Regions from separate parts of the Paenibacillus sp. FSL P4-0338 genome, predicted to be linked through region 3. Evidence: riboswitches for the same ligand, from Rfam matches in the RefSeq annotation. Region 3 holds a riboswitch; each other region holds the start of a gene.

Region 1 (4,071 bases), 910 kb from region 3:
GCACGATAAGTCTCCTGGTGGTAGACCTCCTGATAGAGCGTTAAGCCGTCCACGCCGGCTTCTCTGAGTTCTGCATATTCAGCTGTCGAGAGCGGATTCACTTCAATGCTGACGGAGGAAAAATAGCGGCGCAGCACATTCACGCAGTCCCTCACATAACCGGCCGGACTATCCCTCCGGGATTCTCCGGTCAGGATCAGAATGTGGCGCAGGCCCGTGGCTGCGATGGTCTCTGCTTCCCGGGCGACCTCCTCCAGCGTCAGTTTTTTGCGCGGAAAATCATACATAGAACTGAAGCTGCAATACGTGCAGTGATTCACGCAAAAATCTGCAAGATACATCGGGGTAAACAGCTGCATCACATGGCCGAAATGCGTACGCGTTAACCGGTGCGCCTTCTGCGCCATCTCCTCCAGATAAGGCTCCGCTGCCGGTGACAACAAGGCCATTAGCCCTTCTTCATCCACCTGCTCTGCACGAAGCGCGCGCTTCACATCCTCTGCCGTATACCGGCTCCATAGCGTCCCGTAAGGAAGCTGTTCCAACCGGGTCATCGTCTCATAAAAGCTCATAGCCGTTCCTCTCCTCCCTAATCCATCTGTCAGGCCAAGAACCCGGTCAACGGTGAAGAGGCTGCCGCCGTCTCCTCCACAGGCCCCAGTCCGGCGAGATAAGCTTTGCGCCCTGCGGATACCGCTTCACGAAAAGCTTCTGCCATCAGCAGCGGATCTGAGGCGGTAGCAATCGCTGTATTAAGCAGGACCGCTGCGGCCCCCATCTCCATCGCCTCAGCCGCCTCGGATGGTCTGCCGATTCCGGCATCCACGATCACCGGCAGATCCATCTCGGAGATCAGAATCCGGATCAGCTCCTTGGTCTGCAGCCCGCGGTTGGACCCGATCGGCGCTCCCAGCGGCATTACGGCTGCGGCCCCCGCTGCCTTCAGCCGCAGAGCGGCGGACAGATCAGGACTCATGTACGGAAGCACCACGAAGCCCTCTGCTGCAAGGATCTCGGTCGCCCGGATGGTCTCCATGTTATCCGGCAGCAAATATTTCTGGTCGTTGATGACCTCAATCTTCACCCAGTTCCCCAGTCCCGCCGATCTCGCCAGCCGGGCAATCCGTACTGCTTCCTCTGCGGTGCGCGCACCAGAGGTATTAGGCAGTAAGGTCATATGGGAAGGAATATGGCTGACAATATTGTCACTGCTCTCCGGGTCCACCCGGCGCAGGGCAACGGTAATGACCTGTGAGCCTGATCGCGTAATCACCTTGGGAATGAGGGTGTTACGGCTGTATTTTCCGGTGCCAATGAACAGTCTGCTGGTTAGAGTCACTCCGCCAATCATCAATGGATCTTGCATATTAACGCCTCCTGGGGTAAGTCTTCGTGTTTAGCCTCCGCCTACAAAATGAACCAGCTCCACCCGGTCCCCTTCGCTGAGCAGTGTGTCTCCGTAAGCCTCTCTGCCGGCAAGCTCACCGTTCAGCTCGACAATCACCAGCTTACCGGCCCACTCAGGCCGGGCCAGCAGATCCGCCAGTGTCCGGCAGCTCTCTTCGAACCTCTGTGGCATCCCGTTAACGGTCACAATCATGCCTGTTCACCTCCTGCTGTGCCCTTTACTTGATCCATATCATGCATTACAAGACTGCTCTGCCGCCCTGTGAACCGCTTCCCTGTAGGCCAAGGCCGCTCCCATCGGGTCTGGAGCTCCGCAGATTCCCGACATGACAGCAATGCCAGCCGCCCCTTGGGCCAGCACCGCTCCGGCATTGCCCGGGGTAATCCCTCCGAGCGCAATCAGCGGTATGCGGCACCAGCGGACAGCCTCTGCCAGCTGCTCCAGTCCCCGTGCCTGCTGTCCGGGCTTGCAAGCCGTAGGGAACACATGCCCGTAGAGGCAGAAGTCTGCTCCCTGCCTTCCAGCCTCCGCCGCCACTTCCGGCGAGTGTACCGATCTGCCGATCCGCAGGCCCGGTGCAAGGCCGCGTACTGCGGCTGGCGGAAGGCTATGCCAGGCTAACTGTACACCTCCTGCCCCGGCGGCCAGGGCAACATCGATCCGGTCATTAATGACCAGCTTCGAAGGCGGCACCCCGGCCTGAAGCATCTGCTGCGCTGCCGCCAGCAGTTCCCGGGCGGACATGGCTTTTTCCCGGAGATGGATATAATCCACCATAGAATGCACCGCCACGGCCCATTCAGCCAGCGCTTCAGGCTGCAGCCGCCCGTCCGAGACCGCATGAATCTCGTACAATACCCTTCTCCTCCTGTCTGTTCCAGCTCAATCTACACCACAACACAACACAAAAAAGACCGCTCCCCGTAAAGGAAGCAGTCTGGAATAGAAGCTGGAATACCGGTACTCACCGTGTACCCCGCTGCAATATTCGTTCTCCACTTCCCTACGCTGGTATAAACCAGATCAGGTTCAAAGGGTCCGGACAACTACGCCCGTCTCAGCCTTGCGGCACCCCTAGTGATCGTTCTATGCTATTGTTTGGCCTTGCTTTTTGTATATTAGCATATTATTCCTGTCAGGGCTATACCTGCCTCGTCTCTCGTCTCACAAAAGCCAGCCTCCCGGCTGGCTTCTCCACATTTGCTAAGCAAATAGTGTATTAGTATGGTCACGCTGCTTCTTATCCGTTGACAACCTCGCCGCCGTTCACATGCATCACCTGTCCGCTCACATAGGAGGAATCGTCCGAGGCCAGGTATACATAAGCCGGTGCCAGCTCTTCAGGCTGTCCCGGGCGCTTCATCGGCTGGGTGCCGCCGAACTCACTGACCTTCTTCGCGTCAAAGGTGGACGGAATCAGCGGGGTCCAGATTGGTCCGGGCGCTACCGCATTCACGCGGATGCCCTTATCGGCCAGATTCATCGACAGCGAACGGGTGAAGCTGAGAATCGCTCCCTTGGTGGACGAATAGTCCAGCAGCTGCGGGCTGCCGCGATACGCCGTGATGGAGGTGGTGTTAATGATCGTAGAGCCTTTTGTAAGATGAGGCATGGCTGCTTTGGTCAGATAGAACATGGAGAAAATATTCGTCCGGAACGTACGCTCCAGCTGCTCCGCTGAGATGTCCTCAATATGGTCCTGCGGATGCTGCTCCGCCGCATTGTTGATCAGGATGTCGAGCTTACCGAGTCCTTCAACGGTTTGACGAATCAGGCTTTGACAGAAGCATTCGTCCCCGATGTCCCCGGCGATCAGAATGCATTTTCTGCCCTCTTGTTCCACCTGGCGCTTGGTCTCTTCCGCATCCTCATGCTCGTTCAAATAGGAGATTACCACATCCGCGCCCTCCTTGGCAAAATGAACGGCAACCGCACGCCCGATCCCGCTATCGCCTCCCGTAATGAGCGCGGCCTTGCCCAGCAGCTTGCCTGCTGCCTTGTACGCCGGTGTCTCAAACTCCGGGAGCGGGTTCATCTCACTCTCAATTCCGGGGCGTTGATCCTGTACCTGCGGCGGCAGGGTTTTAACAGGTTGTTTGTTAGTGTCTGGCATAATCCATTCTCCTTTCGCTATCCACAGTAATGTTGATTGATCATGTTAGCATGGCTTAAGGTCTGGTGTTTATGCATCAGGCAGTGTGCCTGCTTGGCTGTACGTTATGTTACTTACCACACCTGGCAGCCGCCCAAACAGCCAATCTTCATTCACCGGCACCTATAGCGGAACGATAGTCCGGTAAGCAACGAACGTTTCCAAAAAGAATATTATCTATATCCGCCAGGGGGAATGTCCTATACTTTGTGAGGAACGACAACTACCTTTAACTGAAGGGACGCTACTATCATGGGGAATGAGCGCATCTTGCTGACGAACGGAACTGTAATCGATGGAACCGGACGGCCGCCGCTGCATCATACAAGCATTGAGATTGTTAATGGCCGCTTCGGCACCATAACACAACATAGTAATATTCACGGGAGAACCGGGTATGACTCCGCAACAACAGTGATCGACCTAGAGGGTCTGTTCATTGTGCCGGGGTTTATTCACACCCATGCCCATACCAGCTTCAAGTACATACAGAATAAGCCGCTGCACGGAT
Region 2 (4,071 bases), on a different contig from region 3:
GGAACTCGAACCGCGCCTTGGACAGCGCATCGTCACGGTCCTGCGCTCCCGGATGTCCCTTGGCAAGGTCTGCAGCATGTGCAGCAATTTTGTAGGTAATGACGCCTTCGCGCACATCATTCTTGTCAGGCAGGCCTAAATGCTCCTTAGGGGTAACGTAACACAGCATCGCCGTGCCGAGCCCCCCGATCATCGCGGCTCCGATGGCCGAAGTGATGTGATCATAGCCGGGTGCAATATCCGTAGTCAGCGGCCCAAGCGTATAGAAAGGAGCTTCCCGGCAAATCTCAAGCTGCTTGTCCATATTCTCCTTAATCTTGTGCAGCGGCACATGCCCCGGACCTTCAACCATGACCTGAACATCGTGCTTCCAGGCTAGTAGGGTCAGTTCTCCCAGCGTCTCCAGCTCGGCGAACTGAGCTTCGTCATTGGCGTCGGCGATTGAGCCGGGACGCAGGCCATCCCCAAGTGAGAAGGCCACATCATACGTCTTCATAATCTCACATATATCTTCGAAGTGTGTGTACAGGAAGTTCTCCTGCTGATGAGCCAGGCACCAGGCGGCCATAATCGATCCGCCCCGGGATACGATGCCAGTCATTCTCCGGGCAGTCAGCGGAATATAGCGCCGCAGCACCCCTGCATGAATGGTGAAGTAATCCACTCCCTGCTCCGCCTGTTCAATCAACGTGTCACGATAGAGCTCCCAGGTTAAGTCCTCGGCAATGCCGTTCACCTTCTCCAGCGCCTGGTATAAGGGCACTGTACCGACCGGCACAGGAGAATTGCGGATAATCCACTCCCGGGTGGTATGGATCTTGGAACCGGTGGAGAGATCCATAATGGTGTCAGCCCCCCAGCGGGTCGCCCACCGCATCTTCTCCACTTCCTCTTCTATAGAAGAAGTGACCGCAGAATTTCCGATGTTCGCATTGATCTTCACCAGGAAGTTACGGCCGATAATCATCGGCTCACTCTCCGGGTGATTTATATTGGCCGGGATAATGGCACGGCCCGCTGCCACTTCATCCCGTACGAACTCCGGCCGGGTATTCTCGCGGATCGCAATATACTCCATTTCCGGTGTTATAATCCCTTGCCTTGCATAATGTAGTTGAGTTACATTACCGCCTGTATAGGCCCGCTGGGGATTCCTGCGCAGTCCTGGACAAGCTTCGGCGGCAGCCCCTTGTCTGCGGATTCCGTTATCCTCCGGCCGGACGGCTCTTCCGGTGTATTCCTCCGAATCGCCACGCTCCGCAATCCAGCTTGAACGGTGCGGCGGCAGCCCCCTCCGAATGTCAGTCTCTTCCGCGGCATCCGTGTAAATACCGCTTGTGTCATAGACACGCAGCGGAGCATTCTCCTCTTCCCCGGCAACGCCTTCGGTTCTGCTAAGGCTGATCTCACGCATCGGAACTTGGATATCCGGGCGTGAGCCCTCCACATACACTTTACGGCTTGCGGGGAATCCGGAAAGATCCACCTCTTCGTTTTTACCCATTCCTGTCATTTCAATCTCCTCCTCTTCGCTCTGTACACTCATCAGATAAGAGGTCACGCAGCAGATTGAGCTGAAGAATCTATAGATTCCTGCAAGTCAAAAAGCCGCTCCACCTGGAGCGGCTTTATTAAAGAAACAGCCAAATAAGACTGTACTCAAAAAAGGTCCGACTCCACTTTCCTACGCTGGTATGATCCAGATCAGGTTCAAGGGTCCGGAAATTCAATTTTCCCGTCTCAGCCTATTCAGGCTCCCCTAGTGGGTATCTTATCTAATTAAGTACATTTTACCTGTGCGGGTAATTGTTGTAAACCCGTTATTTGTCCAGCGATTCGCTCCAGTCGTGCACCATCGTGCCTTCCAGGAACTTCTCGGCATCCATAGCGGCCATACAGCCGGTTCCCGCTGCCGATATCGCTTGGCGGTAACGGGTGTCCTGCACATCGCCGCAGGCGAATACACCCGGGATGTTGGTCTCGGTGGTACCCGGATTCACCACGATATAGCCATTAGCATCCGTATTGATCTGCCCGCCCAAGAAGGCTGTGTTCGGTGTGTGTCCAATCGCTACGAACACACCGTCTGCCTCTACCAGCTCTGTCAGACCTGTCTCATTATTAAGCACCGTAAGACCCTTCACTCCGGTCTCTCCTACCGTTACTTCTACCGGTGTGCGGTTCAAGGCCCAGGTTACCTTGCTGTTGTCACGCGCCCGGTCCTGCATGATCTTCGAGGCCCGCAGCTCGGGACGGCGGTGAACCAGCGTTACGCTGGAAGCAAAACGGGTCAGGAAGCTGGCTTCCTCCATGGCAGAGTCACCTCCGCCGACGACGACAATCTTTTTATTACGGAAAAAGAAGCCGTCACAGGTCGCACAGGTGCTGACCCCACGGCCCACATTCTCCTGCTCGCCCGGGATGCCCAGATATCTTGCAGAGGCCCCGGTTGAAATAATGACTGACTCCGCTTCCAGTACACCCATTCCGTCCACTGTTACCTTGAACGGACGCTGTGAGAAGTCCACCGACTCCACCCAGCCGTTCTTGAATTCAGCGCCGAAGCGTTCTGCCTGCTTGCGCATATTGTCCATCAGGTCCGGACCCAGAATCCCTTCAGGGAAGCCTGGAAAGTTCTCCACTTCTGTTGTCGTTGTCAGTTGTCCCCCAGGCTGCAAGCCTTCAATTACCAGCGGGCTCAGGTTCGCACGCGCCAGATAAATGGCAGCAGTCAGCCCGGCCGGGCCTGTTCCGATTACAATCGTTTTGTACATTACATTGGCCTCCTTACAAGTAGATGTTCTTACAACAGCAATTGCTTCAAATACGGGTAGTGGACGGCGATAAGCCGCTGGTTCCTGGCAGTATCCCCTTGGGTCCGGGAGCAGCCGCAGGCTCCTGCTCTTCGCCGGGCGAACCGCCGGCTTCATTCAGGTTCTCCCCGATCAGCCGCTGAAGGCTGAACAATGCTGCCTCCTGCAGGCGGTCCTCCTGCAGCGGCTCCTGCTCCAGAACTCCGCGCAACACCTCAGACATCTCCTCGTCCTCAATCCAGCGGAGAGCCTCGGTCACCTGAAGCTTCGTAGCAGAATCGCCGTAGCGCAGCGCCCAGAAGAACGAGGCACGCAATAGCGGATTATTCCGCACTTCTTCAGTGAATCTGCCCGTATTGCCCTTCCACTGCTTCAGCTGCTCCTGGAAAGGCAGCTGATAATTATAGCTGACAGTAGGCATAGGATGTCCTTCTGCACGGGCCTGCTGGAGCTGGGACAGGAAGAACGCAGGGACAGCGGAAGCTGGGTCCAGCTTGGCTGCCTGTCTCCAGCAGCGCAGCGCCTCATCAAGTCTTCCGCTATTGCTTGCCGCCGCTGCACAATAATGATACAGCCCGGCGTCTCCGGCGACCTCCTCGTCCTTCAGCAGACGGCGGAAATGGCTGTAAGCGGCGGTGTGCCGGCCCAGGATACCCATGGTTGTGGCCATTTTGAATACATGCTCCTGATGGAACGGCACCGTTGCTTCAAGCATCCCCAGCAGCGTCTCAAGCTGCCCCTTGTCCCCTGCATACTGCAGGAAGATGGCCATATTGCACAGAGCGTGCAGATTGCCAGGGTCCTGCTTGAGCACTTCATTCAGACATTCCTTCGCCTTGGCGAACCGGCCCATATAGAAATGGGCGAGTGCCAGATTATTATGCGCAGCCAAAAAATCCGGGGTGCTTGCAATGATCTCCTCCAGCAGCTCTACAGCCTGAGGGAACTTGCCTTCCTCCAGCAGACTTCGCGCCTGGTCATGCTCTACGACTCCCTCACGGCTGCGGATACGCACCAGCGGAGCAGGCCGGTTCAGCTCATATTGCAGCAGCTCCATCAGTTCTTCGGATTCGGTCATGAACTCGCCGTCAGCATCCTCTTCCAAGTAGGTGACCAGCGAACGCTCCGCCTCTTCAAAGCTTTCCATATTAGCGAAGTTATTAGCCATATAGAAATGGCATTCCGTCATAGCAGGGTCGATCTTCTCCAGAACATGGATAAGAATCTCGTTAGATGCGGTATAATTGCCCATCTCAGA
Region 3 (4,071 bases):
GCCGAATTGGGCAATCCACTGCACGATGATTCCTGTCGTGAAATCTACGGATTTCAGAATCCGCAGCTCCAGCAGCGGTGTCTTGGAGCGCAGCTCTGCGATGATAAAAGCGATTAGCGCCACAGCGCCCAGCAGCAATCCGATCAGCGTTTTCTCAGAGGTCCAGCTCTGCGCGCCCTGGCTAACCCCGTAGGTTAACGAAGCAAAGGCCAGCGGGCCAAGAACCATACCTAGCTTATCCATGCCGGGCACGCTGTTCTTCGCAGCATTCGGCAGCTTGCGCAGGCCAATCAGCACAGCAATGATGCCAATCGGAATATTAATGAGGAAGATCCAGCGCCAGGAATGATATTCAACCAGCCAGCCCGACAATACCGGACCAATAGCCGGTGCGAACAGGACGGGAATGCCCATAATGCCCATGACTACGCCAACCTTGCTTTTGGGAGCCAGTCTGTACACATAGGCCATCCCGACAGGGAGCACACAGCCGCCGCCCAGTCCCTGAATGACCCGGAAAACAATCAGCCATTCGGCGCTGCTTGGTGTAGCGCACAGAATCGAGCCTATCGTGAACACAATAACCGCCGTCAGGAAGACTGTCTTGGCTCCGAACCGGTCAGACAGCCAGCCTGACAGCGGAATAACTGAAGCTTGAGCCAGCATATATCCGGTAACTACCCACTGCAGCGTATGCAGATCCGTCTTGAAATCCACCACCAGCCTGGACAAAGCTACATTCATCGCCGTACTGTCCAGCACAACCATAAATACTCCTGCAATAATAGCCAGCAGCGGAACCAGAATACTGGACAGCCGGAAATCGGCTTCCTGCTTCAAGGTCTGATCCATGTCTCTTCTCCTCCTAAAGCTGTCCGCGTTCTACATTGACCTGCGGGCAGATTGTTCTATATAATGAGTGAACGGACAACTGTCCGTTAGTGCAATTCATAGTCTACGGACAATTGTCCGTGGTGTCAATTCTTTTATTTATTTTTCTGTAAATCACTGATTTATTTCTGAAAGGGGTTCTCATGAACAAGCCAGACACCGATGCTGCGCAGCTCCATCCGTCAGCTCCGCAAGCCATAGAATCCGCTCCGCCCGTGTCCGCCGATCCTTATGTCCAGCGGATTCTTGAAGCTGCCCGCCAGTTGTTCACCGAGAGCGGACTCGAGGCGGTCAGCATGTACAGCATTGCCAAGCGGGCAGGCATAGGGCAAGGCTCCCTGTACCGCCGTTTTACGGACAAGGGTGAGATCTGTTCTGCCCTGCTGAAGGGCAGCGCAGATCAATTCCTGTCCGGGCTGGAGCAGCAGGTCGCTGCCAGTGCCGGTGAAGCCCCGGCGCTCGCTCAGCTGCAGAGCAGCATTGAGCAGATTGCCGATTTCATTGAACAATATGCCGAGCTGTTGAATATGATCAAAGCCGAGTTCACCGGCAAGAAGCAGCTGACCCAGTTTGAGCATCCTTTTTTTCAGCGGCTGGGGGTGATGATGACAGAGCTGCTAGAGCGCGCTGCGGCAGGTGGTGAGATTATTGACATTGATCCGGCCTTTGCGGCCACAGCCCTAATCTCTGTCCTCAGTCCCGATCTGTACCTGTATGAGCAGAAGCGGCACCACGCCTCCAAGCTGGACATCTCCCGGGGCATCGTCACTTTGTTCGTGACCGGTCTGGCGAAGCGCTGACCGCCTGCCCTTTACAAGAGGAGAATTTGTGGTATATTAAGTAGCAATTACGAATTCAATAGCAACATTATTCACTAGGGGAGTCGGCCGACTGAGACGGAGCTTAAGCTCCGGACCCTTTGAACCTGATCTGGATCATACCAGCGGAGGGAAGTGGAGCAGAATGTATCAGTGGTTCCCGTCACAGGGCCTCAGCTGACTGTACCTTCCGCCCCATTCATTGCCTCCGGGAATGAATGGGGCTTTTTTGTGCTCCGTACAGTATCTATACCAATTCCAAGGAGGCTTCGTACATAGTCTTATGATCAATATTAGCAATCTGTCCTATGTCTTCGGGACCGGTTCGTCCCGGACACCCGTATTCTCAGGGCTATCCATGAATGTGCAGCGCGGCGAATTCATTTCTATCGTAGGCGGAAGCGGATGCGGCAAAAGCACTTTGTTCAAAATCATCGCCGGTCTGCTGGAGCCGGGCAGCGGCAGGATCACGCTTAACGGAGCTGATTCAGCAACAGCAGCGAAAAGACTGGGTAGCGTGGCCTACATGCCGCAGCAGGATCTCCTCCTGCCTTGGCGCACCGTATTGGACAATTGTCTGTTGCCCTGGGAGCTTAAGCGCAGCCGTCCCAAAGCAGCCGCTATTGCCGAGATCCGTACCCTGCTACACCGTTTCGGCCTTGACGAGACCGAAGGGGCTTATCCGCAGGAGCTGTCCGGCGGGATGCGCCAACGTGTGGCGGTCCTCCGCACTGTGGCGGCCGGGAATGACCTGCTGCTGCTCGATGAGCCGTTCGGGGCGCTCGATGCCATTACGAAGCGTTCGCTGCAGCGTTGGCTGCTGGAGTTATGGGCGGAGCTAGACAAGACGGTGCTATTCATCACCCATGACTTGGAGGAGGCGCTCTTGCTCAGTGACAGAATCTATCTAATGACTGGCCGAGAGGACGGCGGGATACAGGAATTCTCAGCCAGTCTCCCTCGTCCGCGTCATCACAGTCTGAACTATGAACCGCAGTTCGCCGCCCTGCGCCAGAAATTGGAGCTGAAGTTATATGAGAACCGCCGCTCTTAGAAGATTGCTCCAGCATTACGGTCCGGCGGCCCTGCTCGCCCTGCTGGCGCTTGCGGTCTGGGAGTCAGTAGCCCGGCTGGGCCTGGTTCCTCCCTTCATCCTTCCGGCTCCATCTGCGATCTGCATGGCTGTGCTGGAGGAACACCGCTTGTTATTCGCGGTACATCTGCCTGCTACACTGCTTGAGGTGCTCACAGGCTTTGCACTTTCTGTGGTCTGCGGCAGCCTGCTGGGCATCGCCATGCACCTGTTCAGTCCGCTGGCCAAGGCGCTGTACCCGCTGCTGATTATCAGCCAGACGGTTCCGCTGATCGCCCTCTCGCCTCTGTTCATCATGTGGTTCGGCTACACCTTGTGGAGCAAGGTCGCCGTTGTCTTCCTGACCGCTTTCTTCCCGGTGGTCATCGGCACCTATGACGGCTTGTCTAAGAACACGGACGCCTACCGGGAGCTGCTGCTTACGTACGGCGCGAACCGTTGGCAGATTCTCTGGAAGGTGGGCGTTCCGCTGGCCTTGCCTTCTTTTTTCTCCGGACTGAAGCTGTCGGCTGTGTACTGTGTGATCGGTGCAACGATTGGGGAATGGCTTGGGGGCAGCCAAGGGCTGGGCTATTTCAGCCGCAGAATGGCAGGGAATCTGCAGAGCGCCAAGATGTTCGCTGCTGTTGTCTTATTATCCGTACTCGGTATCCTGCTGTTTCTGGCAGTCGCCGCGCTGGAGAAGATTATTTTGAAGAAAAGAGGACGTTATTCATGACTACTATCCGCTATACCCGTTATCTGCACAATGCAATTTCAAGGCCAGCCATGCTGCTGTCCGCTCTGCTCCTCTGTATGCTGCCTGTACTGGCAGGCTGCGCCAATACGAATAGTCCCGCGGCCTCCGGCTCTTCAACTGGTACTACTGCCACTTCTGAGGCTGGGGCCGGGACTGGAGCTGAAGGCGCAGCCCATAAGCTGACGATTATGCTCGACTGGTATCCCAATGCTGTCCACTCCTTTTTGTATGCGGCAGAGGCTGAAGGTTATTTCGCGGAGGAGGGCCTTGAGGTTGAGATTCAGATGCCGGCCGATACCAATGATGCGCTGAAGCTTGTTGCTGCGGGGAAGGTAGATCTGGCACTCAGTTATCAGCCGCAGGTGCTGATGGCACGGGGCGAGCAGATTCCAGTCAAGTCGATCGCTGCGCTGGTGCGCCACCCGCTGAATCATCTCATGGTATCCGCAGACAGCGGCATTACCCGCCCGGGAGAGCTGTCAGGCAAGCAAGCCGGATATTCCTCCGTTCCGTTATATGAAGCGATGCTG
Region 4 (4,071 bases), on a different contig from region 3:
AGGGAGCCGGGAAGCTCCAGCCGGGTGAAGATCTGCCACTTGCCCGCACCGGCCATCTTCATATAATTCATCATCACCCGGTCGCTTTGGGCCAGTCCGCCCATGGCTGCAACAGCTACGGGGAAGAAGCAGACGAGGGTGATCAGGATGATTTTGGGCAGCAGGCCGAACCCGAACCAGATCAGCAGCAGCGGGGCAAGCGCAATAGAAGGCACATTCTGGCTGAGGATCAGGAGCGGATAGAGCGCTCTCTTGAGCCAGGGCAGCAGATGCAGCAGCAAGGCGGTGAGCAGGCCAATGCCTGTGCCGACAGGGAAGCCGATCAGGGTCAGCCGCAGCGTAGCAGCGGTGTGCTCCCAGATCCCGGAGGCGTTGTTCTTCGACTCACGCGCGATATCCGCAGGGCTGGGCAGCTGGTAAGCCGGGATGTCGAACACCATGACCGATAGCTGCCATATCCCGACAAAAAAGAGGACCGCCACAAGGGGCGGCCACACTAGCTTCCAGGTGCTTCTCACGGCCGGTATTTCTCCGTCAGCTTATCCATGCTGATGCCGCCCGGATTATGGGCGATCTTGATCTGTGAGATCACACTCGGACTGCCGGAAGCGATCAGCGCCTCATGCATGTCACGCACAATATCCAACAGATCGGACAGCTCACCTTCCATCGTGGTCTCCAGCGGATTCACCTGATGCTTCACGCCTGACTTCTGAATGACCTCAATGGCCTTGTCCACGTATGGGATAGAATCCTCGTTGTTCGGTGTCTTCGGAATGACCTGAATGCTCAGCAATGTATTAGCCATGATGAATCCTTCCTCTCCAAGTTAAGTATAAGATTCCCGCCATGCGGGTTCATTATGATTCCGGCAAAAATTCATTCGTAAACGTACTCTCCGCATCCAGCGGCTTATCCAGCAGCTTCAGGCCGTACATCCAGTCGGCGTAATTCTTCCAGATCTCAAGCTTCTGCTCACCCCAGCGCGGGGCGTCGTCCTTGTATTTCGGGCTAAGCCATTTCTGGCTGGCCAGCACCAGCTTGGGGTCCAGATCAGGTACAGCATCGGACAAGACCGTCGCGGCTTCTTCCGGGTTATCGATAGCGTACTGATATCCCTTGGACGTAGCCTTAAGGAAGGCCTTCACCACTTCAGGATGCTCGGCGATCTCCTTCTCGCTGGTGGTCAGCACCGGGGTGTAGTAATCGAGCTGCGGAGCGTAATCCTTCAGATACAGCATATCCAGCGGCTCCCCGCGCAGCTCGGCTTCTACGCCGGTCCAGGCATAGAAGATCCAGGCGAAGTCAATATCCCGCTTCACGGCTGTGAAAAAGTCCGCTTCACCGATATTCACCAGCTTCACCTTGGAGACATCCCCGCCTTCGGGGTCCATGATGGCTTTCATGGCAGCCTGCTCCGCAGGGGAGCCCCAGCCTCCGTAGGTTTTGCCTTCGAAATCCTTCGGCGTCTTAATGTTGCGGTCCTTCGGAGCCGCGAACCCGGAGGTATTATGCTGAATGATTGCAGCGATCGACACCAGCGGTACATCCTGCAGACGGGCCAGGGTCAGCGCCTCTTGGGCACTGATGCCGAACTGGGCTTCACCGGAAGTGACCATCGTATCAGATCCGGCAGCGCCAGGCTGTACAATCTGCACGTCAAGACCTTCCTCCGCGTAATAGCCCAGCTCCTTGGCGGCATACAGGCCGGTATGATTGGTGTTCGGCGTCCAGTCCAGGGCAATCTTGACCGGGGTCAGCACCTTAGGTGCATCCGTGGGTGCGGCTGCGGTTGCATCAGGTGCAGCCGTGCTGTTCCCGGCAGCAGGGGCGCTGGCTCCCGCATTCCCGCTGTTGTTCCCGCCGCCACATCCCGCTACAGTGAGCAGCAGCATGGAGCTGAGCAGTAGTGTGACTGTTTTTTTGACTCCCATTTCTCTTTCTCTCTCCTTCCAGCAACCCCTAGTCTTCAGAGCTTACAGAAACCTTATTCCTGTACATCCTTAGAATCAAAAAAGCGTCCCGATGATCGGGACGCCAGTGACTTGCGTGAGGGGACTTCAGCTTCAGTACTGCTTAAGGCACTGTGCCGAATGAAGATTCCTACGCTGGCATTATCCAGATCAGGTATAAGGGTCAGTATCTTGTGGGATACAATCTCAGCCGGCCAATTCCAGCACCCCTGGTTCTATAAAGTTCACGGGTATTGCTATGTTCTTACGGTGTATTATAGACGGCAGCTTCGCCGTTGTCCACCCTCTGTATCTTAATCCCTCGTATAATGCCGCTTCTTGCGGCGGCTGCGGATACCGTTCCAGAGCTCTCTCAGCGTTAAGCCGACACTGACGGTGATCCCCGAGAAGGTCAGGAACATAGCGAGATACTCGAACGCGGAGTACTCCAGCATTTTGCTCCAGTCGATCTGGCCCTTCAGATCCTCGATTACCTGATTCATCCCGTAGATTCCGCTGATGACCGTAAATACCGTGAGCACCATCAGGAGCGTATCCCGCCGTTTGGCCTGGAATTTGTCCTGATACTGGAATAGGTCATTCAGGGTCATTTTCACCTCATCGAACAAGGCATCATTGCCATACACCTTACGCAGCTGAAAAAAAATCTCACGCCCCTGCGACTGCGAAATCAGCTCCAGGAAGTAGAATTTGGCCGAGAATTTGTTGATCAGGAAGATCAGATTCTCGATCTCGTCGTTATCGTGGTTGATGCGCAGTCGGGAGTGGAGGTTGGCGAGCTTCAGCAGTACGATTTTATGAAAAATACTCAGCAGCATTCCGTAATAATACTCGCCGTACATCTGGCTGATCAGGCCTGCGGCAATCGCAGGCGTAGCCCGGCTCACGCAGCAGAAGGTCTGCTCATTGGTCATATAATAGGTGTCCGGCCCCCAGCGGCTATAGCAATGCTCCCGGGTGTACTGCTTGATATAGTCCGGATCACTCGCACTCATGTAGGGGGTGCCGTCAATGTTCAGACCGTCCACCTGGGAGGCCCGGTAGAGCATTTCAACACTGATCTCTTCCTCATCCTCCTGGAGATTAACGCCGTAGAAGGCCTGCACCAGCATCCGTTCATCGACGAAGAAGGGCAGGGTCTCGAAATAATTGCCATTCGTCTCCGCAGGATCGAGATACGGCTCAAGCCCCGCTGCCAGATGCCTGAACACGAAATCCTCCACCCGGGCAAAAGACTTCTTATGACAATGAATGAAAGTATGCTCATCCTGAACACTGACATCCTCCAGATTGCGGAACCGGTCGGCGAATTCCAGCACCATGCTGAAGGGGAGGTTCTCCTCCTCAATAGCCACTCTTACCGTCAGGAAGCCCAGCTCGAACGGGCAGAGGAACACATCGGTCGAGAGCACGCGGAAGGGAACCGTCCGAAAGGGCATTTGCAGCCCGCACAGCAGATCATTGGCCCGGGAAAAGCGGCGAAAGGAATCCTTGTCCTTCTCACGCGGAAACAAGACATGGGCGGCAAACGGAAGATAGCTTCGCTCCATTTTCTCATGGGATACACAGTGATTCTCCCCGTAATAAGCATGCTCCAGTTCCTTGTTCTCCAGAAAAAAACGCGTAAATCCATCCTCCTGCAGACTCTCAATCAGCTCTTGATCGACTTCCGCCTTAATTGAAAAGGGGAAAATGAATTGCAGCAAGGCGGTATGCAGAGTGGGCTCAGAATGCAGTTCAGCCATGTGTGGGTTCCATCCTTATTCACAGAATATGGACCTTGTCAGCTATAATTACCCGATTCTCCAGGCTGTCACGCTCAGCACGAATAACAGTGCGGCAAAAGCGGCCAAAAGTCCCGAGGTCTGGGCGATCTGCAGATGATCCATGGACCAGCCGGTCAGCAGCGGCAGCACCGCGCCGCCAATTCCGCCGGAGGCGATCATAATGCTGGGCGTCGATTCTTCTGCGCCGGGCAGGAGCTTGCTGGAGAAGACCAGCGCGATCGAGAAGATGCCGGACATGAACAGGCCAAGCAGCAGAATGATCGCAAAGGCGGCAAGCCGGTGACCGGCGAACGGGAAAATGATAAGCAGCA

Evidence for each region. A riboswitch is a leader RNA that binds a small molecule or an ion and turns the genes downstream of it on or off. The one in region 3 is predicted to bind thiamine pyrophosphate.
Region 1: linked by a shared signal. The riboswitch ahead of MKZ07_RS00830 (thiamine phosphate synthase) and the one ahead of MKZ07_RS04785 (ABC transporter ATP-binding protein) in region 3 are both predicted to bind thiamine pyrophosphate.
Region 2: linked by a shared signal. The riboswitch ahead of thiC (phosphomethylpyrimidine synthase ThiC) and the one ahead of MKZ07_RS04785 (ABC transporter ATP-binding protein) in region 3 are both predicted to bind thiamine pyrophosphate.
Region 4: linked by a shared signal. The riboswitch ahead of MKZ07_RS25710 (ABC transporter substrate-binding protein) and the one ahead of MKZ07_RS04785 (ABC transporter ATP-binding protein) in region 3 are both predicted to bind thiamine pyrophosphate.

The regions. Positions count from the first base shown of each region.
Region 1 is NZ_JBBOCG010000001.1:197,693-201,763, reverse strand. It holds gene thiH (2-iminoacetate synthase ThiH) at 1-572, opposite strand, end outside; gene MKZ07_RS00840 (thiazole synthase) at 602-1,366, opposite strand; gene thiS (sulfur carrier protein ThiS) at 1,397-1,600, opposite strand; gene MKZ07_RS00830 (thiamine phosphate synthase) at 1,640-2,263, opposite strand; TPP riboswitch at 2,392-2,494, opposite strand; gene MKZ07_RS00825 (SDR family oxidoreductase) at 2,649-3,521, opposite strand; gene MKZ07_RS00820 (amidohydrolase family protein) at 3,813-4,071, shown strand, end outside.
Region 2 is NZ_JBBOCG010000002.1:38,992-43,062, reverse strand. It holds gene thiC (phosphomethylpyrimidine synthase ThiC) at 1-1,513, opposite strand, end outside; TPP riboswitch at 1,665-1,771, opposite strand; gene trxB (thioredoxin-disulfide reductase) at 1,821-2,774, opposite strand; gene MKZ07_RS24285 (tetratricopeptide repeat protein) at 2,821-4,071, opposite strand, start outside.
Region 3 is NZ_JBBOCG010000001.1:1,105,628-1,109,698, reverse strand. It holds gene MKZ07_RS04795 (DHA2 family efflux MFS transporter permease subunit) at 1-852, opposite strand, end outside; gene MKZ07_RS04790 (TetR/AcrR family transcriptional regulator) at 1,035-1,691, shown strand; TPP riboswitch at 1,758-1,860, shown strand; gene MKZ07_RS04785 (ABC transporter ATP-binding protein) at 1,993-2,763, shown strand; gene MKZ07_RS04780 (ABC transporter permease) at 2,744-3,520, shown strand; gene MKZ07_RS04775 (ABC transporter substrate-binding protein) at 3,517-4,071, shown strand, end outside.
Region 4 is NZ_JBBOCG010000002.1:373,327-377,397, forward strand. It holds gene MKZ07_RS25700 (ABC transporter permease) at 1-518, opposite strand, end outside; gene MKZ07_RS25705 (thiamine-binding protein) at 515-808, opposite strand; gene MKZ07_RS25710 (ABC transporter substrate-binding protein) at 861-1,934, opposite strand; TPP riboswitch at 2,084-2,194, opposite strand; gene MKZ07_RS25715 (hypothetical protein) at 2,267-3,718, opposite strand; gene MKZ07_RS25720 (MFS transporter) at 3,767-4,071, opposite strand, start outside.